One region of the Metaplanococcus flavidus genome, then DNA from elsewhere that is predicted to be linked to it. Evidence: riboswitches for the same ligand, from Rfam matches in the RefSeq annotation. Region 1 holds a riboswitch; each other region holds the start of a gene.
What was found. A riboswitch is a leader RNA that binds a small molecule or an ion and turns the genes downstream of it on or off. The one in region 1 is predicted to bind lysine.
Positions count from the first base shown of each region.

Region 2: it holds a riboswitch for lysine, as region 1 does, so the genes downstream of both, ACFQ1X_RS13310 (Na+/H+ antiporter NhaC family protein) here and dapA (4-hydroxy-tetrahydrodipicolinate synthase) in region 1, are expected to answer to the same signal.
Region 3: it holds a riboswitch for lysine, as region 1 does, so the genes downstream of both, ACFQ1X_RS03335 (aspartate kinase) here and dapA (4-hydroxy-tetrahydrodipicolinate synthase) in region 1, are expected to answer to the same signal.

Region 1 is NZ_JBHTKI010000015.1:36,864-43,637, reverse strand. Features, by position in the region: gene ACFQ1X_RS10995 (sensor domain-containing diguanylate cyclase) at 1-510, shown strand, start outside; gene ACFQ1X_RS10990 (alpha/beta fold hydrolase) at 707-1,528, shown strand; gene ACFQ1X_RS10985 (STAS domain-containing protein) at 1,646-2,491, shown strand; gene dapA (4-hydroxy-tetrahydrodipicolinate synthase) at 2,870-3,757, opposite strand; lysine riboswitch at 3,959-4,136, opposite strand; gene ACFQ1X_RS10975 (SAM-dependent methyltransferase) at 4,263-4,892, shown strand; gene ACFQ1X_RS10970 (TraB/GumN family protein) at 5,014-6,180, shown strand; gene ACFQ1X_RS10965 (efflux RND transporter permease subunit) at 6,307-6,774, shown strand, end outside.
Region 2 is NZ_JBHTKI010000021.1:4,289-11,062, reverse strand. Features, by position in the region: gene sufB (Fe-S cluster assembly protein SufB) at 1-1,166, shown strand, start outside; gene ACFQ1X_RS13320 (DUF72 domain-containing protein) at 1,302-2,162, shown strand; gene ACFQ1X_RS13315 (bifunctional metallophosphatase/5'-nucleotidase) at 2,189-3,532, shown strand; lysine riboswitch at 3,604-3,785, shown strand; gene ACFQ1X_RS13310 (Na+/H+ antiporter NhaC family protein) at 3,896-5,473, shown strand; gene ACFQ1X_RS13305 (sodium-dependent transporter) at 5,668-6,774, shown strand, end outside.
Region 3 is NZ_JBHTKI010000006.1:146,783-153,556, reverse strand. Features, by position in the region: gene ACFQ1X_RS03345 (YslB family protein) at 1-78, shown strand, start outside; gene ACFQ1X_RS03340 (nuclease-related domain-containing protein) at 343-1,269, opposite strand; gene ACFQ1X_RS03335 (aspartate kinase) at 1,502-2,713, opposite strand; lysine riboswitch at 2,939-3,112, opposite strand; gene uvrC (excinuclease ABC subunit UvrC) at 3,154-4,947, opposite strand; gene trxA (thioredoxin) at 4,995-5,309, opposite strand; gene ACFQ1X_RS03320 (Y-family DNA polymerase) at 5,980-6,774, shown strand, end outside.

The DNA.
Region 1 (6,774 bases):
TACAGGAAGTCGGAATTGAATGTGCTGAATAATCGGCTGAAAGAACTGACAGTGACTGACGTTTTGACCGGCCTGAAAAACCGGCGCTATCTGGAAGAATTTCTGCCTGAGCTCATTGAAGATGGCGGTACAGCCCTCCTGATGATCGACATCGATTTTTTCAAAAAGGTCAACGATTCATATGGCCATCATGCCGGTGATATTGTTTTAAAAAATTTGGCTGAAGTGCTGGAGGCTGCGATTGGGAAAGCCGGATTTGCCACAAGAGTCGGCGGCGAGGAATTTGTTGTGGTGCTGCCGGCAATCAACCTGGAGCGAGCCGAAGATCTTGCGGAACATATCCGTGAGAGAGTGGAACTCCATGATTGGCCGTATCAACCGATAACCGTCAGCATTGGAGTGGCACAAGGTTTGAAAGGCCACTCTATATCTGAAATGCTGCAGCATGCGGATGCCGCTTTGTATGAATCCAAAAATGCTGGCCGCAACAAGGTCACAGTTGCTTCTTGAATTGAAACCCTGACCATATGGCAGGGTTTTCCTGTGCGCTGCAATATATTTGATTACTTCATATTCTCTGTGCTATATAACTGGTTAAATTTAGGATATATAAGTGATTTTCTTAGGGGATGTAAGCTTAATTTGGTAAAATGTAGTTATCTTGACTATCAGGTTTTTTATTTTTTCACTGGGAGTGACTAAAGAGATGGCAAAAACAAAAGATACAGCTGAACAAATAATTCAACGAAATAACGTCAGGATCGTAGGGCAGGGCCAGAAAGTTCTGGTATTTGCGCACGGCTTTGGCTGTGATCAATATGTCTGGGACAAAATTGCCCCCGCTTTTGAGACCAAATACCGGGTCGTGCTGTTCGACTATGTAGGCTCCGGGAAAAGTGATAAAACCGCATATAATAAGGAACGGTACCGGACACTGGAGGGCTATAAGCAGGATTTTCTGGAATTATGTGATGCCCTATCCCTTGAAAATATAGTTTTTATCGGACATTCAGTCAGCAGTATGATCGGCGCGCTGGCTGCGATCGAGCGTCCGCAATTGATGAAGAATCTGATTATGATCGGCCCTTCCCCCTATTTTCTGAATGAAGAAGATTATGAGGGAAGTTTTGAAAAGGAGGAAATCGAAGGGATGCTGCAGATGATTGAGGGGAATTATAACGAGTTTGCACGTTTTCTGTCGCCTCTTGTCATGAAAAATGCAGAACGCCCTCATTTGGCCTCCGAATTCGAAGAATTATTATGCTCGAATGATCCGGACATAATCCGTGACTTTGCAGAAGCCACTTTCCTGGCGGATGTCCGTGAGGATCTGGATAAAGTGACAGTGCCGACTCTGATCCTGCAGACCCGCAATGATGCAGTGGCTTCGGAGGCAGTCGGCAGATATGTACATAGCCGGATTGAAAATAGCGAATACAAACTTATGGACGCAGAAGGTCACAGCCCACATGTAAGCGATGCAGAAGAAACGATCAGCAAAATTTCGGAATATCTGTCAGTTTCATAAAATCCTTGCTTTAATAGAACCCTTTATTCCATTTTGCAAAAAGAAGTACAAGAATGCTGGCCTTACAGGTATAATAAATTCAACCAACAGATTAACTGTAAACTCATGGAGGTACTGATGAATAGAGATTATGAAATACTGGGGCAGCGTATAATTGAAGATAAATACCTGGTAGCGGAATTGATTAACGAAGAAGTCATGAAGGACAGTAGTCAGGAAGATATCGCCGGCCATGAAGCATTCATCAAACAAGTGATCGAAGCAAGAGCCGGTTTCGTCGAACTTCTTGGGGAATCGCTGAAGAATATCTGCAATGAACAGGCTGTCTATGAAGATATCAGCAACTGGGGCAACGTCACCGGTATGTATTTCCTCGAAGCCGATGTGATGCTCGACAGCGCGCTTGCTGAGTCTTCGCTTTACCGCAAGCATTTTGCAAAAATCATTAAATCCGAAAGCAAGCGTCAGGGGATTTCAATGGAGACGCTGTTTGAAGCGTTGGAATTTTTCCATGGATTGCTGGACCATGCGATGTATTCCTACAGCAACGCCTATATCAAGGCTTACCAGGAGAGGCTTTCCTCAGCGCGCAAAGAATTCTTTGAACTGTCCGCGCCGGTTGTGCCGATTGCGGAAAACGTTGCAATCTTGCCGCTTGTCGGCGAAATCGAGTTTGACCGGGCACAGTTTATATTGGAGAAGACACTGATAGCGGCCAATAAATTACGGATTTCCACGTTGGTCATCGATTTATCCGGCGTAGTAAAAGTCGATTCGATGATTGCCGAACAAATCATTAAAATTGTCCAGGCATTGAATATGGTTGGTGTAAAGGCGATCCTTACAGGTATCCGTTCGGAAATTGCAATTACACTTTCCCAGCTCGGTATTGATACCCGTTCACTGGTGATTGGGGGCAGTTTGAAGCAGACCCTCGAGAAACTCGATTTTGCGAAACTGTAACTGAAAATTTATAGAAAAAACGCTGAAGCATGCCGCTTCAGCGTTTTTCGGCTGTCGAGAAACTGTCTACTTCTCAAATCATTTGGCTTTAGACGGACGCTTCCCTCGTGTTCAAGGTAAAATCGAAATGCTTGTTTCTTGAAATTGGCTTAAAAGTCTATGCTTTTAGAGAAAACAATCTGAGATATGGAGCAAAACAGCGCAGACGCCCAGGGGACCAAGCGAAGTGCTGAGATCCACTCGGACGAAGTGAAACGAGACCGAGTTAGCTCAGCGCGAGCCCCCAGGCAAGCGAAGCTGTTTTGCGGAATATCGGTTTTAATGTTTCTTTCTCAACAAGCAAAAAACGCTGAAGCATGTCGCTTCAGCGTTTTTCTTTTAAACAGAAATTTTTATATTGCCGGCCTCAAGAAGCTGACGTAACGCAGCAGTTTCTTCGTCGTTCAACGGAATCATCGGAAGGCGGACAGTTCCTGTCTGGATGCCGATTAATTGCAATGCTGTTTTGACCGGCACGGGATTGGGTGCCGCAAACAGGGCATTCATCACCGGCAGCAGTTTGCGGTGCTGGGCAGCCGCTTCTTTGACTTTTCCGGAAATGAAGTCCGAGACCATCGCCTGCATTTCATTGCCGATAATATGGGAGGCTACAGAGACGATGCCATCTGCTCCGATTGCCATCAGCGGCAGGGTCAATCCGTCGTCGCCACTATAGACGGTAAAATCTTCAGGCGTCTCTTCAATAATCAATGACGCTGCGTCAAGGTTGCCGCTCGCCTCTTTGACGGAAACGATATTGCTGACTTTTGACAGGCGGATGATTGTTTCTGGCGCTATATTGACGGCGCTGCGCCCCGGGATATTATAGAGCATGATCGGCAGCTGTGTAGCTTCTGCAATCGCCTTGAAGTGCTCGAACAAACCGTTCTGTGCAGGCTTGTTGTAATAAGGAGTCACAAGCATAATGCCGTCGACCCCAGCTTCTTCAGCCTGTTTTGTCAGCACGATTGACGAGCGGGTATCGTTCGATCCGGTCCCTGCGATGACTGGAATTCTGCCATTCACTTTGCCTGCCGTAAATTTGAACAACTCGACTTTCTCGGTTGCCGTCAACGTCGGCGACTCGCCTGTTGTGCCAGCCACAACAAGGGCATCCGAACCATTGGCAATAAGATGTTCGATCAGCTTCTCCGTTGCGGCAAAATCGATGTCACCGTTTGTATCTAAAGGAGTCACCATTGCTGTAATAATTTTTCCGAAATTCATAGTATCCCGTCCTTTTCAAATTTTTCTAAAGCATTTTATGTTTTGGCAATAAAATCCTGAGCCAATGCATCCGTGGTGCGGTTTTGAGTCTGCGAGGTGCGGTCAGCCGATTTTCGCTCCATCCCCCAGCTTCACAAAACAAAAAAGCAGCAGCGGAGGTTCCGCTGCTGCTGCATCGACACAAACAACGTGTGTCGATGAACGCCAGATAGCCCTCCATGCGGAAATCCGCATGACAATCCTGCATTTCTTAAATGCAGGACCAGCAGCAGGAACCAGGGTTTCCTGCCACTTCGGCAAACACCCCTTCCGGCAGAAGTCCGGGGAGCCCGTGCTCCTCATTCTGCTTACTGATGGTGATTGCGCCTCTATCCTCACTCCGATGATAAAGAGCAAGAACTATTGAATTAGCTCGACTTTATCAAAATTCATTGTTATTTGCAAGTGGAAGATGGGTATTGATAGGCAAGTGACAAGATTACGGCGAGAGAAGAGGGTGACAGAGATGAAAGAGCATGAAGGAGACAAATATCTGAATATACAAACAGCAGGAACACAGTGGATATCCGAAGCTACATTGCATCATAACCGTTATGAACCGACTCCATATGAACATTTGAAACAATTATTTAACCGTCACCCGATCGAGGAGGGTGACGGACTGGTTGATTTCGGATCCGGCAAAGGACGTTTGAATTTCTATGCCCATGACCGGTTTGGCTGCCGGACAACAGGTGTGGAACTGAATACGAATTTTTGCGGTGAAGCGAAGCAGAATCTGGCGGATTATGGCCGCAATCATCGTACCGGACTGGATCGTCTCCGGATCCAATGTGGCATGGCGCAGGACTATGAAGTGCAGGCTGAAGACACAGTTTTCTATTTCTTCAATCCATTTTCCGTGCAGATTTTCATGAAAGTGATTGATAATATTCTGCGTTCTGAAGAAACTTATCCGCGTGAGGTGAAAATCATCCTTTATTACCCCACCGCTGAGTACATCGATTTTTTAGATCGCAGCACTGTATTTGAACTGTCTGAGTCAATCGACTTGCCGACCATTGTCAAAGATCCGGCGGAACAATTTCTGGTTTATAAATTTTCATCGTTGCAGGATTTTGAGGCGCTTGTGTGAAACTTGCCGAAAACGGTGGCGCAGGATTGATATTTTTCCTCCAGTCATCCATTATATAGAATAGACAGTCTTTTCATGTATATCTGTGAAAAGAAATAAATTCTATGAAGGAAGTAAACTCATGCAAGAAGAAAATATCACACGCCTGCAATATGGCGATAAAGAATTGATCCTGATCGGAACGGCCCATGTTTCCAAACGGAGCGCGGAGCAGGTCAAAGAAGTGATTGACGCCGAGCAGCCAGACTCGATCTGCATTGAATTGGATGCGCAGCGTTATCAATCGGTCACTGAAAACAGCAAATGGAAAGAAACCGACATCTTTAAAGTAATCAAAGAGAAAAAGTCGAGTCTGTTATTGATGAACCTGGCCATCTCTTCATTCCAGAACCGCTTGGCCGACCAATTCGGCATCAAACCGGGACAGGAAATGATCCAGGGAATCGAGTCCGCAAAAGAAACCGGTGCAGAACTGGTGCTTGCTGACCGTAACATCCAGGTGACATTTTCCCGCATCTGGGGCAATATCGGCCTATGGGGCAAAGTGCAATTGCTGATGTCGGTATTCTTCAGCATCTTCAGCAAAGAGACGATTTCAGAGGAAGACCTCGAGAAAATGAAATCGCAGGACACGCTGAGTGCCGTCATGGACGATTTCACTAAAGCCTTTCCACGGCTGAAAACACCGCTGATTGATGAACGCGATCAATATCTTGCGCAGAAAATCAAAGAGGCTCCGGGCAATAAAATCGTTGCAGTGCTCGGTGCCGCACATGTTCCAGGCATTACGAGAGAGATTCATAATGAGCATGATCTTGATAAACTTTCGGAAGTGCCGCCAAAATCCAAATGGCCCAAAATCATCGGCTGGGCAATTCCGTTCATTATCATCGGAATCATTGCCTATACATTTATTGCCAACCCGGCAGCCGGCCTTGATCAGACAATCAGCTGGATTCTGTGGAACGGAACCTTGGCGGCGATTGGCGCGACCATTGCATTTGGCCATCCACTCGCAATTTTGACGGCATTCGTGGCCGCACCGGTTTCGTCGCTCAATCCGCTTGTAGCGGCAGGCTGGTTCTCAGGTTTAACCCAGGCTTCGATCCGCAAACCGAATATCGGCGATTTCGAAACATTATCGAAGGATGTTTTTACCCTTAAAGGTTTTTGGGACAATAAAGTTACGCGTGTCCTGCTGGTTGTCGTTCTGACGAACCTCGGCAGCTCACTCGGCACATTTATCGGCGGTGCTGATGTCATCCGCCTGTTCCTCGAAAACATCTAATAATGAACATCCCTGTCAAAGCTTTCAGCTGGACGGGGATTTTTATTTTTCTCGACATTCCGGATTGGACATTCGGAATCATTTGGTTATACAATAGTTATACAAATATGGAAAGAAGGTTTCTTTATGAATTACATATTAGAGCGGAGCAAACTGTTTATATTCCTGATTTTTATCTTTATGCTGGTCGGTGTTTATACATTTCTGACCCTGCCTCAGCGGGAAATTCCGGAAACGCCGCCGGGTCTCGTGCTCGTGTCGACGATTTTACCGGGAGCTGGACCCCAGGAAGTGGAACGCTCGATTACGACGCCGCTGGAAAATGAAATTCAGAAAGTGGATGGCATTTCATCCATTCAATCCATTTCTTCCAATTCAGCCTCCATCATCACATTGGAAATTGAAGACGGAGTCGAGCCGGATGCGCTGATCAATTCAATCCAGCAGGAAGCACAGAGCGCATCTGCAAATTTCCCGGAACAGGCACAGGAAACGTCTGTCGAGAAGCTCGACCTGACCTTTCCGCTGGTGTCGTATATGTTCTACGGCGACCGTGCAGAACTGGATGGGATGAAACAGGACTTGGCCGGTTTA
Region 2 (6,774 bases), on a different contig from region 1:
TCACGTATTACGTGAAACCTTCAGAGGCGAGCCAAACTTCATGGGACGAAGTGCCGGAAGAAATCAAACGGACGTTTGATAAACTCGGTATCCCTGAAGCGGAACAAAAATACCTTGCAGGTGTTTCCGCACAATACGAATCCGAAGTGGTCTACCACAACATGAAAGTGGAACTGGAAGACATGGGCATCATCTTTAAAGACACGGATGCTGCACTTCGCGAAAACGAAGACCTGTTCCGTGAATATTTCCAGACAGTAATTCCGGCAGCGGACAATAAATTTGCTGCACTGAATACGGCTGTTTGGTCAGGTGGATCATTTATCTACGTTCCGCCAAATATTAAAGTTGAAGCACCATTGCAAGCATATTTCCGTATCAACTCGGAAAACATGGGGCAGTTTGAACGTACAATGATCATCGTGGACGAAGGCGCAAGTGTCCATTATGTTGAAGGCTGTACAGCTCCGGTTTATACGACAAATTCACTGCACTCTGCAGTAGTTGAAATCATCGTTAAAAAAGATGCTTATTGCCGTTACACAACTATCCAGAACTGGGCAAACAACGTTTACAACCTCGTTACAAAACGTGCATTCGTTGATGCCAACGGCACTATGGAATGGATTGACGGCAACATCGGATCGAAGTTGACGATGAAATATCCTGCAGTATACCTGCGCGGCGAAGGCGCACGCGGCATGACCCTGTCAATCGCCATCGCAGGCAAAGGCCAGCATCAGGATGCCGGCGCGAAAATGATCCACATGGCACCAAATACTTCATCATCCATCGTTTCGAAATCAATTTCGAAACAAGGCGGTAAAGTATCGTACCGCGGAATCGTCCGTTTCGGCCGCAAAGCCGACGGCGCACGCTCGAACATTGAATGTGATACGTTGATCATGGACAACGAGTCCACGTCAGATACGATCCCATACAATGAAATCCTGAATGACAATGTATCTTTGGAGCACGAAGCGAAAGTTTCTAAAGTTTCTGAAGAGCAATTGTTCTACTTGATGAGCCGAGGCGTTTCTGAACAGGAAGCGACTGAAATGATCGTTATGGGCTTCATCGAACCATTTACAAAAGAACTTCCTATGGAATATGCGGTTGAAATGAACCGTTTGATCAAATTCGAAATGGAAGGTTCAATCGGCTAATCGATTGGATTCCCTGAAAGTCTCCGCTGCTGAAAAGCAGCGGAGACTTTTTTTGCGTTACATCAATTTCCAGAATAAGACGTTCCATATTTTCTGTGCTATCATTGAAGCAGCAAGCATTTCGGAGGTGGCCTAATGATTTATGCGGGACTTACTGGTTGGGGAGACCATCCGGATGTGTACAGTCCGGGTTCGAAACAGAAAGACAAATTGACCGATTACGCTGGACATTTTCCGATTGTCGAATTGGACTCTTCTTTTTATGCAGTTCAACCTGAGAGAAATATCCGGAAATGGATTGACGAAACACCTGACTCTTTTCAATTTATCGTAAAAGCCTATCAGGGAATGACAGGCCATCTGCGCGGAGAAAATCCTTTTGATACGGAAGAGGAAATGTATGAAGCGTATATCAAATCCATCCGTCCGCTCAAAGAAGCAGGCAAACTGGCGATGGTCCTGTTGCAATTTCCCCCCTGGTTTGATTGTATTAAAGAAAATGTGGATGAAATAAGAAGGATGACCAATAAATTAAGTGAATTTGATCTGGCAATCGAGTTTCGCCATCAATCATGGTATGCCGATGGATTCCGTGAAAAAACCTTTGAATTCCTGAGGGAACATAATTTGATCCATTCTGTCTGTGATGAACCGCAGGCAGGGGATGGTTCAATTCCTCTTGTTCCTGTTTCGACAAGGAAAGACAAAGTTTTATTCCGGCTGCATGGCCGTAATGTCCACGGCTGGATCAATGTCGGAAATGCGAAAAATTGGCGGGAAGTCCGTTATTTATATGATTATAACGAAGATGAATTGAAAGAAATAAGCGAAGCTGCAAAGGTACTGGAAAGAACCACGGATCAAGTTTATATCATTTTTAATAATAATTCCGGCGGACACGCTGCCGGTGACGCAAAACAATTCCAGCAGATGAACAGGCTGGTGTTTGAAGACCTTGCCCCAAAACAGCTTGATCTGTTTGAAGAGGAATTTTGACGAAAGGCCGTAAAGAGGTGTTGTAAATGGCTGAAACCATTCATATTTATCATACAAATGATCTGCACAGCCATTTTGACAATTGGCCGAGTATCCATGCCTTTTTAGTTGGAAGGAAACGCTGGCATGAAGAAATGGGCGATTTCTGTCTCATTCTTGACATCGGCGATCATGTGGACCGTTCGCATCCTTTCACTGAAGGCACGGCAGGCAAAGGCAATGTGCAGATGCTGAACGGTGCGTCCTATGATGCAGTGACGATTGGCAATAATGAAGGAATAACATTATCGAAAGAAGAGCTGGATACGTTATATGCAGAGGCTGATTTTGATGTGATTCTCTCTAATCTCTTTGGGGGAAATGGAGAACGTCCGAACTGGGCGAAACCTTATAAGATACGGGTGACACCGGAAGGGCAACGCATCGGCCTGGTTGGTGCCACTGCTGAATTTACTCCTTTTTATGAAAGATTGGGGTGGCAATTGACGGCAGCGAGGGAATCCATTGTTCAGTCGGTCGAAGAGATTAAAGCTCACACGGACTTCATCGTCTGCTTATCGCACCTTGGGGTAAGGGAAGATGAAATACTGGCGGAATCCTGTCAGGATATCGACCTTATACTTGGTGCGCACACTCACCATATTTTTCATGACGGGAAGCAGATTGGTGATGTGCTGCTGGGTGCAGCCGGTAAATTTGGCGCCTATATCGGCCACGTCATCATTGACGAAGACCTGAAGAAGAAAAAAGCCTATTTGATTGAAACCGAAAAACTTGATAATCCGGACGAGTATTATGACCGGGACCGGAGAACAGAAGGCAGAGCATTGTTGAAGGACACAGTATTCCATAATGAGGTAGCTTTAAAAGCGGAATGGTTCAAGGAATCGGAAATGGCTCAATTATTCGGAAAAGCGATGATTGAATTTTCAAGGGCGGATTGTGCGTTATTCAACGCAGGGCTGTTTATGGAAGATATGCCTTCTGGGGAAGTTACGCGCTACGATTTTCACCGGATGCTGCCACATCCCATCAATCCCTGTATGATCGAGTTGACTGGTGCGGAATTGAAAGAAATTTATCTGCAGTCGATGAATTCAGAGTGGCCGCAACTGGAGCTGAAAGGTCTTGGCTTTCGCGGTGCGGTGTTTGGAAAAATGATCCGCACCGGTATGGACTTGGAGAATCACCAATTATTCATCAATGGGAAGCGGGCTGACAGTGACGAAGTTTATAAACTGATTACACTGGATATGTTTACGTTCGGTTATTTTTTCCCGGAATTTAAACGTTCACCCAAAACCTATTTTATGCCTGAATTCATTCGGGATGTATTCAGCGGCTATTTTTCAAGCAACATGGTGAAATGAACGGAATTTTCAGTTGTGAATTGACCTTGATTTCACCACAATTTTAGGATATGCTAACAAAGAATTGTATATCGATGGGTAGAGGCTGCAAAACCGATGAGTAGAATATGTGAGCGTGACAGCGATGAGCATATTTGAAAGGTGGTTTTGCCGAAGTCCATTTTCTGTTGTCACCGGAAAATGGGGCTGGGGACATTCTTAATAAGGATGTCACTGTCATTTATGCTTGCATAAATGGAGAGCTACAGGGTTGTTTGATGTTTTACCGCACAGACGAATTGTAGAAAGCCGGCTTGTCCCTTTGGATTGAGCCGGCTTTTTTTCTCCATTCTATTCCATCAAAAATATAGGAGGAAACCATTCATGGAAAACACAATTTTTTCAATCCTGCCCCCGATTATAGCAATCGTGATGGTCTTATTGACCCGACGCGTATTGCTGTCCCTGGGAGTAGGTATCATCGCTGCCGCGTTGATCCTGACTTCATTCGCGCCAGTTGGCACTTTGCAGGAATTATTCACATCATTCCAGGTGATTTTCTGGGACGAAGGTTTCAACGCTTATAATGTATTTATTCTTCTATTCTTATTATTACTCGGAATCATTACTGCATTCGTCAGTTTATCCGGAGGGAGCCATGCCTTTGCTGAATGGGCTTCTCAGCGCGTCAAATCACGCCGTGGCGCAAAAGTTCTGACAGTAGCCCTTGGTATCGTGATTTTCATCGACGACTATTTCAATGCACTGACAGTTGGTCAAGTCGCACGTCCGATAACTGACCGTTATAAAGTATCACGTGCGAAACTTGCTTATTTTATCGATTCCACTGCTGCGCCAGTATGTGTTGTTTCACCGGTTTCGAGCTGGGGAGCAGCCATCATCGGAATCATCGCTACAATTCTCGCAGGCCAGACTTTTGTGGAGTATTCCGCTTTGGAAGCATTCCTATGGATGGCTCCGATGAACTTCTATGTAATAGCTGCACTTGCCATCGTATTTTTCGTTGCCTACCGTGATGTGGATTTCGGTGAAATGAAAAAGCATGAAATCAAAGCAATTGAGAACGGAGAGCTTTATGATCCGGAGAAATCGATTCCAGGTGAAATGAAAGAAGAATTTCCTTCTCATTCCCATGGCCGCGTGCTGGATCTGTTGCTGCCAATCCTTGTATTGGTCGCAGGTACTGTAGCCGCCATGTTGTGGACCGGCTACCAGAATGCTGGTCAGCAATTTGACGTATGGCTGATTTTTGAAAATACCGATGTACCGTTATCATTATTGATCGGGGGACTTCTTGGAACAATTACATCCATCGTATTGTATCTGCTTCAAATGAAGAAGAATGAAACGGCCAATGCCGGTTGGATCGGCAAAGGAATCTGGGCAGGTATCAAATCGATGATTGGCGCTGTGCTGATTCTGATTTTCGCCTGGTCATTGACTTACCTTATCGGTGCATTGGAAACTGGCACTTATCTTGCAGGACTGGTGAGCGAAGGAAATATTCCCGTTTCAGTTCTTCCGGTATTATTATTCGTTCTTGCGGGAGTGATGGCATTCTCGACCGGAACGTCCTGGGGATCTTTCGGTATTCTGTTGCCAATCGCCGGAACCATCATGATCGAAGCTGCTCCGGAATTATTATTGGCATCGCTGTCGGCTGTTCTTGCAGGAGCTGTTTTCGGGGATCACTGTTCACCGATTTCAGACACGACCATCCTGTCTTCAACCGGAGCGGGAAGCAATCATATGGATCACGTAGCCACTCAGCTTCCATATGCTCTTACAGCAGCGGCAATTGCGTCAGTTGGGTATTTGGTCATAGGATTTACAGGCTCGCTATTGTGGTCATTAATTGCGGTAATTGTTATCCTGGCAATATTGTTTATCGCTTGGTCACAACGGACAACCATACTTGAAAAGAAGGAAAAAGCGCTTTAAATCAAAAGCGGAGAGAATTTCTCTCCGCTTTTTTATTATTGCCAAAATAGTTTTTCAAAAAAATCTCAGAAACTGTCTTTACTTTATTCTTGCTGGTCGGTATACTATTTTTAGATTAGTTAATAATCTGAAAATATACAAACTTCTAATTTTTCTGTTAGAAAATTGGAAGTTCCTAAAGAGGGGGAGAAATTATGGAACGTTCGCAATGGGGTACACGCGCCGGTTTTATCATGGCGGCAGTCGGCTCGGCAATCGGTTTGGGAAACATTTGGCGTTTTCCGTACGTTGCCTATGAAAATGGTGGAGGAGCATTCTTTATACCGTACTTATTCGCTCTGCTAACAGCAGGGATACCGATTCTTATCCTCGAATTCACCATCGGGCACAAATACCGTGGATCAGCACCATTATCATTCTTCCGCATGAGCGGCAAGAAAGCTGAATGGCTTGGCTGGTGGGCAGTACTTGTTTCATTTGTCATATCGGTCTATTATGCAGTTATCATCGCATGGGCTATGCGATATACAATTTTCGCATTCAATCAGGCATGGGGCGAAGACACGCAAGCATTCCTGTTCGGAGATTTTCTCCAACTGGGAGATGTTCCCGGTCAAACCGGCGATATCGTTTGGGGGATCTTTATCCCGTTAGCGCTGGTATGGATCATCACTCTGGGCATTCTTTTGGCTGGAGTCAAGAAAGGGATTGAAGCGGCCAACCGCATTTTCATTCCAACTTTGGTGGTAATCTTCCTTATCATTGTTATCCGCGCTGTCACTTTGGACGGGGCAATGACAGGCTTGAACGCATTCTTCGAACCGAATTTTGATGCCATTATGGATCCGTCGGTTTGGGTTGCTGCATACGGACACATCTTCTTCAGTTTATCCGTAGCATTCGCCATCATGATAACGTATTCCAGTTATCTTCCAAAAAAATCGGATATTACCAATAATGCTTTCATCACCGGCTTTGCCAACTCAAGTTTCGAGTTGCTTGCAGGGATCGGGGTATTCGCTGTCCTCGGATTCATGGCGGTTCAATCCGGCCAGGAAGTTTCTCAGGTGGCAACTGCCGGCGTCGGATTGGCGTTCGTGGTATTCCCGCAGATCATCAATGAATTCCCGGGCTTTAACGGACTCTTCGGCGTCCTGTTCTTCCTGTCATTGACTCTGGCAGGTTTAACCTCTCTCATGTCCATCACTGAAACTTATGTGGCGGCAATTGCAGAGAAATTTGGCACAACACGCCGCAAAGCTGTTGCTTTCGGTGGCGGTTTGGCAGCTGTAATTTCAATT
Region 3 (6,774 bases), on a different contig from region 1:
GAAGCTTACGAAGAAGTGCTGCCGAAGAAGAAATCGGTCCGAATTACGCTGAAAACTGACCTGCGCGAGCAAGTTTAATCTGAATATGACAAGGATCGGCCGTCTCCGTGGGTGTGGGGGCGGTTTTTTGTGGGGTATTTCAGTTGGGATGAGTGGCAAAATTGGTTTGTGTGCGGTAATCCATTTTTATGTGCGATAAATAAAATTTGTGTGCGATTATTTAAATTTGTGTGCGATTAAACCGATTTGTGTGCGATAAATTCGTTTTGTGTGCAGAATGAGATTTTTTGGATATTTTAAATAAAAAAATACACCTCACATGAAGGTGCATCAAACACAAAATCATTCTATTTTTAAATACTTACGATTCTTCTTCGCGCCTTTAATCTTCAAGCCTGCTCCAGAAAGCATCCTATAGATAGTATATCTGGATTCTACCCCGGTAAATCTCCCGAACTCCTTAGTGTCTATTTCCGAACCTATCAACTCAAAATACTCTTGTAGAACCAGCTTATGCGCGTCCTTATTCCGGTGGCCGCAAACTATACATCGCCAAACCTTGTTTATCCTCTCCACCGCAATTCCCCGGCACTCGACGCATTTCACACCCGTCTTCAGCTCACGCGGGTCGATCCGGTAATAGTCGCACAGCGGCGGCCTTTCATATGGATGGCTGTTCGATTCGATGACTCTTCGAATTCTGTGCGGCTTAGGGGAGTCAGCCGTTGTTTTCTGTGATTCCAGAATTCTATAAACCGTTTCGACCACCTGATACGTCTTGCAGATATTCAGGCCCGCCGGCTTCGAAATAAATTCGCAATGCTTTGGCGTAAAAACTGCCACTCCAAAAATTGGGGGATGCGGAATCTTCCTTTTATCCAGCCACAGCTCAAGAAAGCGTACATGCTTGGCGAGCTGCACCCGTGGATCATCGAATACCCATTTTTCGCCTTCATTGTTGAATCGATAACATTCTTGTGTTGACCCGTCAAAATGGATCTTCCCGCTGATGTTCTTCGAGTCGATGATGATCAGGCAGCGCGGAGTCACCAGCAGGCCGTCGATTTGAACTTTCCAGTCATCCAGCCGCAAGCCGGTATCCCACAAAAGTTCATAAGGTTCATGCCAATGAAATTCAATCATTTTATCGTGGAGCCGTTGCTCGCCCCGCACCCCTGCTTCATATCGATGCAATTCCTTTTGCAGGTATACTTGTTGTGAATGTCCAGCCGGCAGCCGCTCCATCAGCAGCCGCAAACACTCACCCATCGCCAATCGTTCCTCCCCTATCCGAATCCCCGCCTCTCCAGTTAATTATCTGAATTATAACATTAATGAATCAGGTTCAAATGACGAATTGAAAAAATCTTCGCGGATGCGAAGATTTCCTCAAGACATTGGATTATTATCGCCCGGCGATAATAATCCGCTTTTGGCCTTTGCTACTTTGCTATTTCCGCCACTCTAAGCGTACTGCTTCGCAAAAATGCCTAGCCCTTTCTCACTCCAGTCCATAAGCCGCGTGCAGCGTGTTCGCTGATTTTTCCATATCCACACCTGGCACCACGACAGAAATTTTGATTTCCGAAGTACTGACCATTTTCACCGGAATTTCCGATTGGCGCAGGATGTCGAACATGCGGGCTGCAACACCCGGGTTCGATACCATACCGGAGCCGACGATGGAGACTTTCGCCAGTCCGACTTCAAATTCGGTGGATTGGAAGCCGATCGTTTCTTTATTGACATCAAGCACACGGCGCACTTCTTCCAGGCTGTCCTCTTTTATTGAAAATGACACCGAAGGCTGGAATTCGTCCGAGATGCTTTGGACGATGATGTCCACATCGATCAGATTTTCCGCCAGGGTCATAAAGATATTCGCCAATGAACCGTTGAAGGGTTTATTGTATGTAACGGTTACACGCGCAATGCCCGGCTCGAATGCTACGCCTCGGACAATCAGATTTTTTTCCACAGTGACCACCTCTTGTATGATAGTTCCCGGTTCGTCGGAATAACTTGCCCGGACGGTTAATGGGACGTTGTTGTTTTTCGCGAATTCCACTGCGCGCGGATGCAGTACGCCGGCGCCAAGGTTCGCGAGTTCCAGCATTTCATCGTACGAAATCTGCTCCAGCTTGCGTGCGCCGCTGACATAGCGCGGGTCGGACGTGTAGACGCCGTCGACATCCGTAAAGATGTCGCATTTCTCCGCTTTTAAAGCGGCAGCGAGTGCCACAGCTGTCGTGTCGGAGCCGCCGCGTCCGAGCGTCGTGATGTTGCCGATGCTGTCGACGCCCTGGAATCCGGCGACGACTGCGAAAAATCCGTTTTCCAGAACCGCTTCCAGCCGTTCGGTATGGATCTGCTCGATCCGTGCATTGCGTGGAACGGATTCCGTTTCAATACCTGCCTGCCACCCAGTGAACGATACCGCTTCGTGGCCAAGCTGTTTGAATGCCATCGCCAGGAGTGAAATCGTCACCTGTTCGCCTGTCGCCAGCAGCATATCCATCTCCCGCTTCGGCGGTTCGACAGAAATTTCTGCGGCCAATCCGAGCAATGTGTCTGTGGTCTTGCCCATTGCGGAAACCACAATGACGACCCGTTTCCCTTGTTCTTTTTCCATTATTGCCCGTTTCGCTACGCCGATAATATTCTCTGGCGTCGCCACTGACGTTCCGCCAAATTTCATAACTACTGTTTCCATCTTTTATCCACTCCCACATCAGTATGTGGCTCCCATTGCGAAAAGTGCAGGCGTCCGTTCAGCCCCGACAGGCTTAAGGCAGGATACCGAAGTGGCGCTTTTTGCCACATAGGTAGACTGACTTAAGATCCCGAGGGGCTGGACGCCGGAACTAGACACAAAAAAAGGCAGCCTGCCGTCTAACCGGCAAACTACCTCTTTCATCATGTACGAAATAAAACGTCCATGTGAGATAGCCCTCCAGAGATTGACTCTGACAGCCCTGCATCTCTTAAATGCAGAACCAGCGTGTTCGGCTGCAGCCTTCACACACTTCGGCGAGCGTCCCTTTTCCCATCCTTCACAGATTCTGCAAATCTCCGGATGGCTACTTTTGACGGTCGCGCCTCTATCACCACTTTTTAAAAGTGATCTAAATATGCTATTACGATAACACGAACTTACTCGGATGACAATGTTTCGCCTGAAAAATGCTGCTGGATCGATTCCGCCAGCTTTTCGGGCATGCCGGCTTCCATCAACTGGACAGCGTCAGCTTCTTTGATTCGTTTGACGGAACCGAAATGCTTGAGCAGTTGCTGCCGGCGTTTCGGCCCTACTCCTTCCAGCCCATCAAGCGCAGAAACTATCGAGTTCTTGCCGCGCAATTGGCGGTGGAACGTGATGACGAATCGGTGGACTTCATCCTGGATGCGCTGCATCAGGTAGAATGCTTCGCTGGTCCGTTTGAGCGGCACCACTTCGACCGGATCGCCGTATAATAATTGCGAAGTCTGGTGCTTGGCATCTTTCGCAAGGCCGGCAATCGGAACCGACAAGCCGAGTTCATCTTCCAGAACCTCACGCGCCGATGATATCTGCCCTTTGCCGCCGTCAATGACAATGAGATCCGGCAGCGGCAATCCGTCTTTCAGCACACGCGAGTAGCGGCGGCGGATAACTTCCCGCATAGCCGCGTAATCATCCGGTTTCGAGCCGGTGCGCGTTTTATATTTCCGGTAATCTTTTTTGGAAGGTTTGCCGTCGATGAACGTAATCATCGCTGACACGGCATCCGCTCCCTGGATATGTGAATTATCGAAAGCCTCTATGCGCAGCGGGGTCTGGATGTTCATGGCATCGCCAAGTTCCTGGCAGGCACCGATTGTCCGCACTTCCTGGCGCTCCAGCAGCTGAAACTTCTCTGTTATCGAGATTTCAGCATTTTTCTTCGCCAGCAGCACAAGGTCTTTCTTCTTGCCGCGCTGAGGGACAAGCGTCCGGACACCAAGCCAGTCCTTGACGAGTTCCGCATCTTCGCCCTCCGGCAATAGGATCTCATTCGGTTTCACATGATTCGATTTTTCATAAAACTGGCCGAGATAGGTCATGAACTCTTCCTGCGGATCGCGGTAAAGCGGAAACAGTGAAACGTCGCGTTCGATCAGTTTGCCCTGGCGCACAAAAAAGACCTGCACACACATCCAGCCTTTGTCGACGGCATAGCCAAAAACATCGCGGTTGGTGAAATCGTTCATCGCCATCTTCTGTTTTTCCATGACGTTTTCGATGTGGCTGATCTGGTCGCGGTATTCCTTGGCGCGTTCAAATTCCAGATTTTCCGCCGCTTCGGACATTTTCTCGACGAGGTCCTGTTTGACTTCACGGAACCCACCGTTCAGGAAACGCGAAATCGAGTCGATCATTTCGGTATAGGTCTCTTTTTCCACCGGTTTGATGCACGGCGCCAGACATTGCCCCATATGATAATAAAGGCAGGCGCGGTCGGGCATTTGATGGCATTTGCGCAGCGGATACAGCCGGTCGAGCAGTTTCTTTGTTTCGCTCGCCGAATAGGCATTCGGATAAGGGCCGAAATATTTCCCTTTATCCTTTTTCACCTGCCGCGTAATGATCAGCTTTGGATGCCGTTCCCCCGTAATTTTTAAATAAGGATAGGATTTATCATCCTTCAGCATGATATTGTATTTCGGGTCGTATTTCTTGATGAGATTCAATTCCAGAATCAGCGCTTCCTTGTCGGAAGACGTGACAATGTATTCAAAATCCTCGATTTCATTGACGAGGCGCTGGGTTTTCGCATCGTGGCTGCCCGTAAAATAAGAGCGCACGCGATTTTTCAGCACTTTCGCCTTGCCCACGTAGATAATTGTTTCCTGCCGGTCCTTCATCAGATAACAGCCAGGCTGGTCTGGAAGGACAGCCAATTTATGTTGAATCATTTCATTTGCCATATTCTCACCCTATTAAAAAACCGGGCCACCCAGGACCCGGTTAAGAATTATGCGTGTTGGTTAACCAAATCAGCCAATGCTTCTTTTGGTCTGAATCCTACAACTTTATCTACTGTTTCTCCATCTTTCAATAGAAGAAGCGTCGGAATTGACATGATGCCGTATTGTCCAGCAGTTTCCTGGTTTTCATCAACGTCCACTTTTACGATTTTTACTTTATCGCTCATTTCAGCATCCAACTCTTCCAATACAGGAGCTATCATCTTACATGGACCACACCAAGTTGCCCAAAAATCAACTAGTACTAATCCTTCTGATACTTCCTGTGAAAAGTTTTGATCTGTTCCGTGTACGATTGCCATGAATAATTCCTCCTTAGTTTTACCAAACTCTAAACCGATTATAGCATGCGTATTTTTCACTAGCTATTTTTTTGCCTATTCCTACTCTACCCTCTCCAATGGCAGGTAAACGGAACAATTTCATATGCTTTCACCTCTCTCAATTTATACCTGCTCCCACCTCTATATTATTTGAAATAAAGTATGAGTTTAGATATAACGCTTTGGCGCTATGGACAGTGCCAAGATTATGCTCCTGCGCAAGCTCGTCGCAAAGGAGGTGCCATCTTCGTTTGGCACACCTTGCCTCCCGCAATAAGCCGAGAAGATCACTCGTCTTATTGCTCCGGTCGGCATTCGCCTGCTCCTGAGCCGCGCCGGTGCTAAGAGAATGGCTTAGATATGGAGCAAAACAGCGAAGACGCCCAGGGGACCAAGCGAAGTGCTGAAATCCACTCGGGCGGTGAGCCCGAGTTAGTTCAGCGCGAGCCCCCAGGCAAGCAAGCTGTTTTGTGGAATATCGATTGCTCAAAATTATTAGTTCAATTCATATATAAATATACACATAATGAAAATCGATCATTCACGCCAATATTTGATGGCAATTGGTTTATTTCGGAAAAGAGGATTGTTCGCCCTGATTTGGAGGTATAGAATAAGAACAAATGTTCTTACTGTAGGAGGCGATGATATGAGGATGAAGGAATTGCCTGAACGGACCATTGTCTGCCTTGATATGCGCGGCTTTTACGCCAGTTGCGCAGCCATCCGGGAAGGGCTCGACCCGTTGACAGCCCATATCGCCGTTGTCGGCAATCAGGAGCGGAAAGGCAGCGTCGTCCTTGCGGCTTCACCTCAGATGAAAAAAGACTTTGGCGTTAAGACCGGCACCCGGCTGTTTGAAATTCCTGATGATCCGCGGATCCGGCTGCTGGAACCGAAAATGGAATTTTTTCTGCGCGTTTCCATGGCGATCACCGAACTCATCGCCGAATTTGTCCCCAAAGATGCGGTCCATGTCTACAGCGTCGATGAAAGCTTTATCGATTTCACGAATGTCGGCTTGTTATGGGGTGACAAAGAAACGCTCATCACTCATATCCAGGATGCGCTGCTCCGGCAGTTCGGCCTGCCTTCCGCTGTCGGCGTCGGCCCCAATATGCTGTTGGCAAAATTGGCGCTGGATCTGGATGCCAAACAGCTCGGCTTCGCCAAATGGACCTATGACGATGTGCCGAAAAAATTATGGCCCATAGCTCCGCTCAGCAAAATGTGGGGAATCGGTTCCCGCACGGAACAGACGTTCAACAGCATGGGCATTTTTTCCGTTGGCGATCTCGCCTGCACCGACGTCAAAACGCTGGAAGAGCGCTTCGGCATCCTCGGCCATCAGCTGTACCAGCATGCGAACGGCATCGATCTGTCGGAACTCGGCTCTCCCATAGTCGCCGGCCAGGTCAGCTACGGCAAAGGGCAGATTCTTTAC